3 regions of the Yersinia hibernica genome follow, and region 1 is predicted to be linked to each of the others. Evidence: predicted binding sites of a transcription regulator. Region 1 holds the regulator's gene; each other region holds the start of a gene.

Region 1 (3,289 bases):
GGCAAGGCACATAGACTATCTCATGGCCATCTTGCGCTAACTGCCGTACGCGCTCTGCATTATGGACATTAATACCCTGATACAAACGGTTCCACGTCCAGCTCAATACCCTGTCAGACAGACGCACGGCTTCATAAGAGAAGTCTGCGGCGATCTCTTCCATTAGCGTAATCGCATTTTGCTGCGCTTTTTCATGGGAGATTTTCTTGGTACGTGCTTCATCCGCCACGGCTTTTTCAATCGCCTTGGAAGCCAACAGCTTTTTGAAGAGGTCTTGGCGATCTGGCAAGCTCGGGCCGACAGCGGCCAGACGTTGACGGGAGAAGTGCATCCGCGCCACGCGCGCCAGCTTATGGGCTATCGTTTTATCGGTGCCATGCTCACTGGCCATCCGACGCAATGAAACCGTGGTCGAGAAACGCACAAAGCTATCGCGGCCCAGCCACAATACGGCAAAGAATTTCTGCACACCATTCAGCACACGCAGATGCGGCGTACCATGGCCTTCACGCCCTGGCGAACGACCAAACATCACGGAAACCGGCAACATTTGAATGTCCAGCTCCGGATTATTGCGGTGCAGATCTAGATAATCGTGGAACAGCTTGACCGACTCTTGCTTAGGTGCGTAATAACGAAAGACTCGAGGGCCATTATCGATAAACACATGACTCGGCAGTTGCACGGCATCGATTTCCAATGGAATCAATGGGTCGGGCAGATCCTGCGCCTGACACTGCGCTCGCAAAGTCAGCAAATCAGCCTTAGAATTGTAAGGCAAAACGTACAGAATAGGACGAGAAGGGTCTAACCCTAACTCAGTCACAGGATCTGCCGGAATAACCTTGCTTTTTACCAACAGTTTAAGTGGTAAATTCAGTAACTTATAATATATTTTACGCCAACCTGACATAACGACATGAAGCCTCTTGTTAGCAATTCGTCGCAAGGATACCAGAAACTGGTTTTGAGATCTGTGGTGATAAGATAACAGAAAGCGGCAAAGCTCATCATTAACTTAAGATAAAGGCAATAAAACATGGCGAATCAATCAACAGGGCTTACCCGAATCTATAAAGCGGCCGGTTATTCGATGAAAGGCCTCAGTGCTGCCTGGAAAAACGAAGCCGCATTTCGCCAAGAATCAGTAGCTGCCATCGTCGCTATCATACTGGCCTTCTGGCTAGATGTAGATGCTTTAGCGCGCATTTTATTGATTGGCAGTGTCGCGTTAGTGATCATTATTGAAGTCATCAATAGTGCCATTGAAGCAGTAGTTGATCGCATCGGCAGTGAATTCCATGAACTTTCAGGCCGTGCCAAAGATATGGGGTCTGCCGCTGTGTTTCTCGCTATCCTGCTGGCGCTTTTTATCTGGATAACGGTGCTCTGGCAACATGTGGGCTAGTTGTGTGGCTGAAATATCGTGGCTTTGGGCACGGTGAGCAACACAATAAAAATAAGCTGTGATTAATCCCTGTTTTTATTCACTCTTTGGTTCCCAATACAGGTTTACCTGTATATACTCACAGCAAGACTGTATAAACAAACAGGGGGCGAAATGAAAGCACTTACGACCAGACAGCAAGAGGTTTATGACCTGGTGCGCGATCACCTATCGCAAACTGGCATGCCGCCGACCCGTGCCGAAATTGCGCAGCGTCTGGGATTCCGCTCTCCTAACGCCGCTGAAGAGCATTTAAAAGCATTGGCCCGCAAGGGTGTTATTGAGATTGTTTCTGGCGCTTCCCGCGGTATTCGTTTACTGATGGAAGAAGAAGATGGCCTACCGTTGATTGGCCGGGTTGCAGCAGGTGAACCCTTGCTGGCACAGCAACATATTGAAGGGCACTACAAAGTCGACCCTTCCATGTTTAAGCCAAGCGCAGATTTCCTACTGCGGGTTAATGGGATGTCGATGAGAGATATCGGTATTCTGGATGGTGACCTACTGGCGGTGCATAAAACGCAAGATGTGCGTAACGGACAAGTGGTTGTCGCGCGAATTGATGATGAAGTCACAGTAAAACGCTTGAAAAAACAAGGTAATATCGTGCAGCTTCTTCCTGAAAATAGCGAGTTCCAGCCGATTATTGTCGATCTGCGTGAACAAAGTTTCACCATTGAAGGACTGGCTGTTGGTGTCATCCGCAATGGCGACTGGATCTGATTCTAGTTGTTGATGTATACCCTCTTTATTTAGAGGGTATATTGTTCATATAACCTTCTGTTCTGTTAATTCACTTTATATTGAGAACAATCCGATAATACGTTATTACCTACTGTTTTAACTGAATATAATATGGTTTCGTTATTCACTTATGGTCATCATTGCGACCAGTAACATTGGTTTTCCTTCAGTTATTAATATCCTCTGCTATAGTTATTTATACGGTAAATAAAATAATCATGCTTAATTTAAATTAAGACTGTGAGTGACTAATTTAAGAAAATATTAGTTTTATAAAGAATGTTTATCGTACCGAATTAACTTATTCCAAGATAGCGGAGTTATTATGAATAAAGATCAAGCTGACGGTAACTGGAAGCAGTTCAAAGGTAAAATTAAAGAGAAATGGGGCAAACTGACTGACGATGACCTAACCGTTATTGAAGGTAAGCGCGACCAACTAGTAGGTAAGATCCAAGAGAAATACGGCTATCAGAAAGAGCAAGCCGAGAAAGAAGTTAAAGCTTGGGAAGACCACAGCAAATACCGCTGGTAACAGCCTTAAAAAGGAATTTAATTGATGTCGATATAAATTATATTGGGTCTTTCATTTCATAGAATATACGTTATTACATAGTGATGTTAATAATGGAAAGTATTCTATTTAGTCCTAATCTAATATCGATAAGACACAAGGACGTGTCCTGTGGTACCTTCTATTTATTATCATGGCAGTGTTATTTAACGCATATTCTAATTCAACCTATTACTGTATTATTACTATATTGATAACGGGCTGACCTTTATCGCCAGATATTTATTTTTTTTTCATCACAATAGAATGGTCATGATCACAATGATCGTGGCTTTCACATGCTTCAACCTCCCCACATTTAGTGCATAAGCCATGGGCTTCCACCACGCTATGGCGCAATGTAAAACCAGACTGTTTTGCTAACTGTGCCAGTGCTTCTTCAATACCTACAGTCGGGCGTTCAGTCACAATCTTGCAGCGATCGCAGATAAAGAGTGCGGAGGTATGAGTTGGCTCTTCAAAATGATGGCACAACACATAGCTGTTAGCTGACTCTACTCGGTGAATAAACCCTTGTTCGAGCA
Region 2 (3,289 bases), 1.9 Mb from region 1:
CATTTTCTGTATGGCGTTCCATGCGCAACGCTAGGGTCTCTAACCCCTGTAATATCAAAAATGCATTGAATGGCGACAACGCCGCACCGGTATTTCTCAGCGGTACTACCCGACAACGGCCAATATAGGCAGCCGCACCAAACTGCTCGGTGTAGGTTACGCCGTGATAAGACGCATCCGGCGTATTTAATTGAATAAAGCGCTCAGGATATTGCGCCCAAGGAAACTTGCCTGAATCCACCACAATGCCGCCAATGCTGGAACCATGACCGCCGATATATTTAGTCAATGAATGCACCACAATATCCGCACCATATTCAAAGGGGCGACAAAGAATCGGTGTGGCGACAGTATTATCGACAATTAGCGGTACGCCATGACGATGGGCGGCATCAGCCAACTTTTTCAAATCAACAATATTGCCCGCAGGGTTACCAATTGATTCACAAAAAACAGCTTTTGTCCGCTCATCAATCAAGGCCTCTAATGTTTCAATATCATCATGATCAGCAAATCGGGTTTCAATCCCATAGCGCGGTAACGTGTGGGCCAGCAGATTGTAAGTCCCGCCATACAGCTTAGCCACCGACACAATGTTATCTCCGGCTTCTGCAATAGTTTGAATTGCATAAGTAATCGCTGCCATTCCGGATGCAACCGCCAGTGCCGCGATCCCGCCCTCCAATGCCGCAACTCGTTGTTCTAATACATCATTAGTCGGGTTCATGATGCGCGAGTAAATATTGCCTGCGACTTTTAAGTCAAACAGATCCGCACCATGCTGGGTATCATCAAAAGCAAAGGAGGAAGTCTGATAAATGGGTACTGCAACGGCCTTGGTGGTTGGGTCCGGAGAATAGCCTGCATGAATAGATAATGTTTCTAACTTCATTTTTTTCCCTTCTAAAATGACGATACCCAACCCGCTGCAAGTACACAGCGTACAGGTAGCCGAGCTACACTAGCCTGTGTTGATGAGCAGCGAACACAACGTAGAAACTTACAATAGAGGAATTAGTGAGTGACACATACCTCCCAAAGTAATTATTTAGCTATTAATTATAATTAAATGATATCAATCACAGATTCAGCCCGCCTGTGGCCGTGATCTATTAGCCGATAATGTTAGAGGCCACTCATATTAATGATGACGTCAATGAAATTTATTATTGATTAGCTAATCAGTATCTTTGAAATATATCACTCCAAATTTAAAATTAGATACTAAAATCACACCAAAACAGTTATAAGTCATTGATAAAAATCTATATATTAAATAACTATCTATTTGAAACTTAATCCCAATTGATAAACAATAAATTATATATACGAATTTATTATATTAATAATAAGTCATGCTGTAATTGCAGAGTAAATAGATAAAAAATAAAATTTCATGTTCAGCAACTTGAATTTTAACTCGACCGCTATACACGATAGATGAGAGCGACAACTAGCGGCGAGCTACACACTCCATTTACTGGCTTTATATTTTTACAAATCAACGCGCTATAAAAAATACCTCATTAGCGCTTTTCTCCTCTTCTATTTGTCATGTATACTGTATAAATAAACAGTATCGGTCAGTTGACAGCTTTGGGTTATCGCGCTCTCCCTTGTATCAATCATTTGGAGGCTCTATGGTTGCATTTGGTCATGCGGCACAAGACTATATTGAAAAAAGAATCGACCTAAATGAGCACTGTATTGCTCATCCGGCCGCCACTTTTTTTATGACGGCTGAAGGTGAATCTTTGGTCAATGCGGGTATCCACCATGGTGCGCTGTTAGTGATAGATCGCAGTTTACAAGCGCGACATGGGGATATTGTCATCGTCACCGTTGGGGGGGAATTCAGCATTAAGCGCCTTTACTTACGCCCCACCCTCCGCCTAGAAGCGCTTAATGCCAACTCCCCGCCACTAAAACTGTGCGAGGGGGATGAGGAGTGGGCCATTTTTGGCGTTATTACATTTAGTATCAATAAGTTAAAATGATGTTTGCTTTAGTTGATGTCAATTCTTTTTATGCCAGTTGCGAAACCGTGTTTCGACCAGACTTGTATGGCCGGCCAGTAGTGGTGCTCTCTAATAATGATGGCTGCGTAATAGCCCGCAGCCGCGAGGCTAAAGCCGTGGGGATCACTATGGGCGCGCCCTATTTTAAAATTCAACAAGTTATACGCCAGCATGGTGTAATTGCATTCAGTAGCAATTATGCGCTCTACAGTGATATGTCCGCGCGCGTGATGACTATTCTTGAGCAATTGGCTCCAGGAATTGAAATTTACTCAATTGATGAAGCCTTTCTCAGCCTAAAAGATGTCCAACCTTCCATTGCGCTGGAAGAATTTGGTCAATTTGTGCGAGATCATATACGAAAATTAACTGGCCTAAATGTTGGTGTAGGCATAGCCCCTAGCAAAACATTAGCTAAGTTGGCAAACCACGCCGCCAAGTTATGGCATAAAACCAGGGGGGTAGTCGATTTATCCAATCCCGAGCGCCAACGTAAGTTACTGGCACTCATGCCTGTCGCGGAGGTATGGGGCGTGGGCCGCCGTACGGCGAAAAAGCTTGAGATGATGGGGATCACCACAGCACTGCAACTCGCAGAAGCCAACCCTTCTTTGATTCGCAAAAATTTTAGTGTGGTGTTGGAGCGGACGGTAAGAGAGTTATGTGGTGAAGCGTGTTTAGCCGTTACTGAATTCGCCCCGACAAAACAACAAATAATCTGCTCACGTTCATTTAGCGAACGAATCACTGAATATCAAAGCATGCATGAGGCAGTTTGCAGTTATGCCGAGAAAGCCGCAGAAAAGCTGCGGAAAGAACATCAATACTGTCGCTATATATCAACATTTATCAAAACCAGCCCCTTTGCGACCAACGAGACCTACTACAGTAATGTTGCCAGCACCCGCCTCACTTTGCCGACGCTGGATTCGCGAGATATTATTAGTGCCGCACTTAAATGCCTAGCGGCAATTTGGCGGCCCGGTCATCGTTACCTGAAAGCAGGGATTGTATTAGGGGAATTTTCAAGTCACGGGATCGCCCAATTGGGGCTATTTGATGAGTGCAAACCGCGTATCAACAGTGAGCAATTAATGGCGACTATCGACAGCATTAATCAATCTGGAAAAAGCAAAATTGCCTTCATCGGACAAGGAATCAACCCAGAATGGCAGATGAAACGCGAAATGTTATCACCAGCATATACTACCCGTGTTACGGATATCCCGATCGCCATCATCAGATAACATCACTTGACATGCACTCTGGAG
Region 3 (3,289 bases), 1.7 Mb from region 1:
CAAGCCCTTCTCGCAGTAAGTTGATCCCCACCAGCACATCAAACTCGCCCAAGCGCAAGTCACGGATAATCTCGACCCGCTCCACTGTATCAATATCTGAATGCAGATAACGCACCCGCGCGCCATGCTCTTCCAGATATTCGGTTAAATCTTCTGCCATCCGTTTGGTTAGCGTGGTCACCAATACCCGCTCGTTAATGGCGGCTCGAATACGAATTTCTGACAGTAAATCATCCACTTGAGTAGCAACAGGACGCACTTCAATCAATGGGTCGAGCAAGCCCGTTGGCCGCACCACTTGGTCAATAACCTCACCACCGGATTTTTCCAGTTCATACTTGCCCGGAGTGGCTGAAACATAAATGGTTTGTGGTGCCAACGCCTCAAATTCTTCAAAGCGCATGGGGCGGTTATCCAGTGCCGATGGCAGCCGAAAGCCATATTCTACCAAGGTTTCTTTGCGCGAACGGTCACCTTTGTACATGCCGCCAATTTGCGGGATGGTGACGTGGGATTCATCGACAATCAGCAAGCCGTCTGCTGGCAGGTAATCAAACAGTGTTGGCGGTGCTTCTCCCGGCCCACGGCCTGAAAGATAGCGGGAATAGTTTTCAATACCGGAGCAATAACCCAGCTCATTCATCATTTCGAGGTCAAACTGAGTGCGTTGCGTAATACGCTGTTCTTCAATCAATTTATTGTTGGCTAACAGCACCTTACGCCGCTCGGCCAATTCAACTTTGATGTCCTCCATGGCCTGTAAAATACGCTCCCTGGGGGTGACGTAGTGGGTTTTAGGATAGACCGTAAAACGCGGAACCTCATGCTGTAGCTGGCCGGTTAGGGGATCAAATATCGAGAGCCGCTCAACTTCCTCATCAAACAGCTCAACCCGCAGCGCCCATTCGTCAGATTCCGCCGGGAAGATGTCAATCACCTCACCACGTACGCGGAAAGTGCCGCGTTGGAACACCTGATCATTGCGGCTATATTGCAATTCTGACAAGCGCCGCAAAATGGAACGCTGATCAATTATCATGCCCTTGGTCAAATGCAGCATCATTTTCAGGTATAAATCGGGGTCACCCAAGCCATAAATAGCCGAGACCGAGGCCACCACCACCACATCGCGCCGCTCCAATAGGGCTTTGGTCGCCGAGAGCCGCATTTGCTCGATATGCTCGTTGACAGAAGCATCTTTCTCGATAAAGGTATCAGAGCTGGGAACATAAGCTTCCGGCTGATAATAATCATAGTAGGAGACAAAATACTCCACCGCATTCTCGGGAAAGAACTCTTTCATCTCGCCATAAAGCTGCGCGGCCAAGGTTTTATTGGGCGCTAACACCATCGTCGGCCGATTCAGGTCAGCAATAACATTAGCCACCGTAAAGGTTTTACCCGAGCCGGTCACCCCTAATAACGTCTGATGGGCTAACCCATTCTCCAGCCCCTCCTCCAATTTGCGGATGGCCTCAGGCTGGTCGCCTGCTGGTTTAAACTCAGAATGTAGTTTGAATAATTTACTCATGAATTTGCTACCCGCCGGAGAAATACAGACTGTCAGGAGGCTAATTATGAAAGCCCCATAGATTTTTGCCACCACTATGATACTGGATATAAAACCAGCTTAAAACATCAAAATGCCGAAATTTTTCTCACCCGCGCTGGTTTGCATTGTTGCAGTGAGATGTTGCTGGCCGTTGCACCCTAAAAGTATTTTTATCCCCAGCCGTTAACATAAACACATTATTGATACGTTTATTGATTAAAGATTATCCATCTACGCAGCCTATATTTTTTGAGCGCTTGATTTTAACTAACTCATTGAAAATAATTGGCATTATTAAAAAGCCGAGAATCCGGACAACATCAGCGCAAGCCGCGTCGGCTCTCGCCTGTCATCAGTTTTCTATCGCTAATGCACAAGGTTATCCACAGGAATGGTGGATAACTCATTCAACCCCATAAGGGCCGCGTGTTGGCGAAAAGCCAAGCTTAGCGCTGAAATGGGGGCAAACTGGCTTTTTTAGTGTTTTTTTTACATTTTTATTTCACCGCATATTTCAATAAGTGATAACAAATCCATTTGCTAATTCTATAATTTCAGCTCTCTCCTCCTGCGGACGCCACCACCGCCTGAGTGCGGCCTTTTTATTGCACCATTATTTTCTTTCAAGCACTGCTTCAGTGCAATAAACGCCCACACAGTCGCCTTTCTGCGGCAGCATCTGCAGTTTTAATTTAGCCTCGCGCACCAAAACCATTTACAGCCCGTTAACATACCTATTTTTCCTCAACTTATGGCAACTTGGCCCAAGAGTTGCTTGATATATAGACACTCACAACCACTCGTTAGAAATGTGGTGTTTTATGCTGTGCTGCCGCTACCTAGTATGCAGATTTGCTGGTTAATCCGTCACTAGCCGTTACAGAACACCGGGATACCTGTGAATAACTGAGATCGACTGAGGAGAGCACTAATGCTGAGTTTAACCGGTGTAAATCAATACTATGGTAAGAACCATATCCTTTGGGATATCAATCTGGAGATTCCACGCGGCCAATGTACTTGTCTGATTGGCCGTAACGGCGTAGGCAAAACCACCTTAATTAATTGTATTATGGGCCATTTGCCCATTAAAAGTGGCACTATGACCTGGCAACCTAACCATCAACCGCCACAGAATTTGCTACAGCAACCCGTCGAGGGGCGCACGGCTCTCGGCATCGGCTATGTCCCGCAAGGGCAGCAGATATTTTCCCAATTGAGTGTCGAGGAGAATATGTTAATAGCCGTGTTGGCTGGCCGCCACAAATCGCACCATATTCCCGGCTGGGTTTTTGAGTTGTTTCCGCTGCTATATGACAAACGCAATCAACGGGGTGGGGAACTGACTCGCAATCAACAACAACAATTGGCGATTGCCCGAGCATTGGTGGCCGAACCGGAGTTGCTGATTCTGGATGAGCCGGGCAGTGGCACATTGCCGCCACTGAATGAAGATATTGGTCATATTTTGCATCAGCTTAGTCGTGGCCTTGGCATGACCGTGCTTTTAGTTGAGCATCGATTACCTTTTATTCAACATGTTGCGGATAGATTTTGCCTTATGGCAGGTGGCCGGAATGTGGCGCAGGGGACGTTAGATCTACTGGATGAAAATATGATTATTGAGCATTTGGCCAGTTGATATGACTCAAAATTGCCCGGCACAGCAGCATATTTGTGCAAGAAATTGTGGGCTAATACCCAGTATTAGCCCTTTTCGTCACCAAATGGCCAAAA

What was found. Region 1 encodes LexA, which represses DNA repair genes until DNA is damaged. Its sites were predicted from a motif close to TNCTGTATGTACATACAGNA; they were not measured.
Region 2: umuD (translesion error-prone DNA polymerase V autoproteolytic subunit) is a predicted target of LexA. The motif match lies at 1,560-1,579, and genes of this name have one in related genera.
Region 3: uvrB (excinuclease ABC subunit UvrB) is a predicted target of LexA. The motif match lies at 1,612-1,631, and genes of this name have one in related genera.

Annotation. Positions count from the first base shown of each region.
Region 1 covers NZ_CP032487.1:4,319,287-4,322,575, reverse strand. The annotation lists gene plsB (glycerol-3-phosphate 1-O-acyltransferase PlsB) at 1-913, opposite strand, end outside; gene D5F51_RS20275 (diacylglycerol kinase) at 1,040-1,408, shown strand; gene lexA (transcriptional repressor LexA) at 1,562-2,170, shown strand; gene D5F51_RS20265 (CsbD family protein) at 2,517-2,726, shown strand; gene zur (zinc uptake transcriptional repressor Zur) at 2,988-3,289, opposite strand, start outside.
Region 2 covers NZ_CP032487.1:1,443,561-1,446,849, reverse strand. The annotation lists gene D5F51_RS06700 (bifunctional O-acetylhomoserine aminocarboxypropyltransferase/cysteine synthase) at 1-892, opposite strand, end outside; gene umuD (translesion error-prone DNA polymerase V autoproteolytic subunit) at 1,641-1,997, shown strand; gene umuC (translesion error-prone DNA polymerase V subunit UmuC) at 1,997-3,265, shown strand.
Region 3 covers NZ_CP032487.1:2,618,286-2,621,574, forward strand. The annotation lists gene uvrB (excinuclease ABC subunit UvrB) at 1-1,531, opposite strand, end outside; gene D5F51_RS12390 (branched-chain amino acid ABC transporter ATP-binding protein) at 2,484-3,194, shown strand.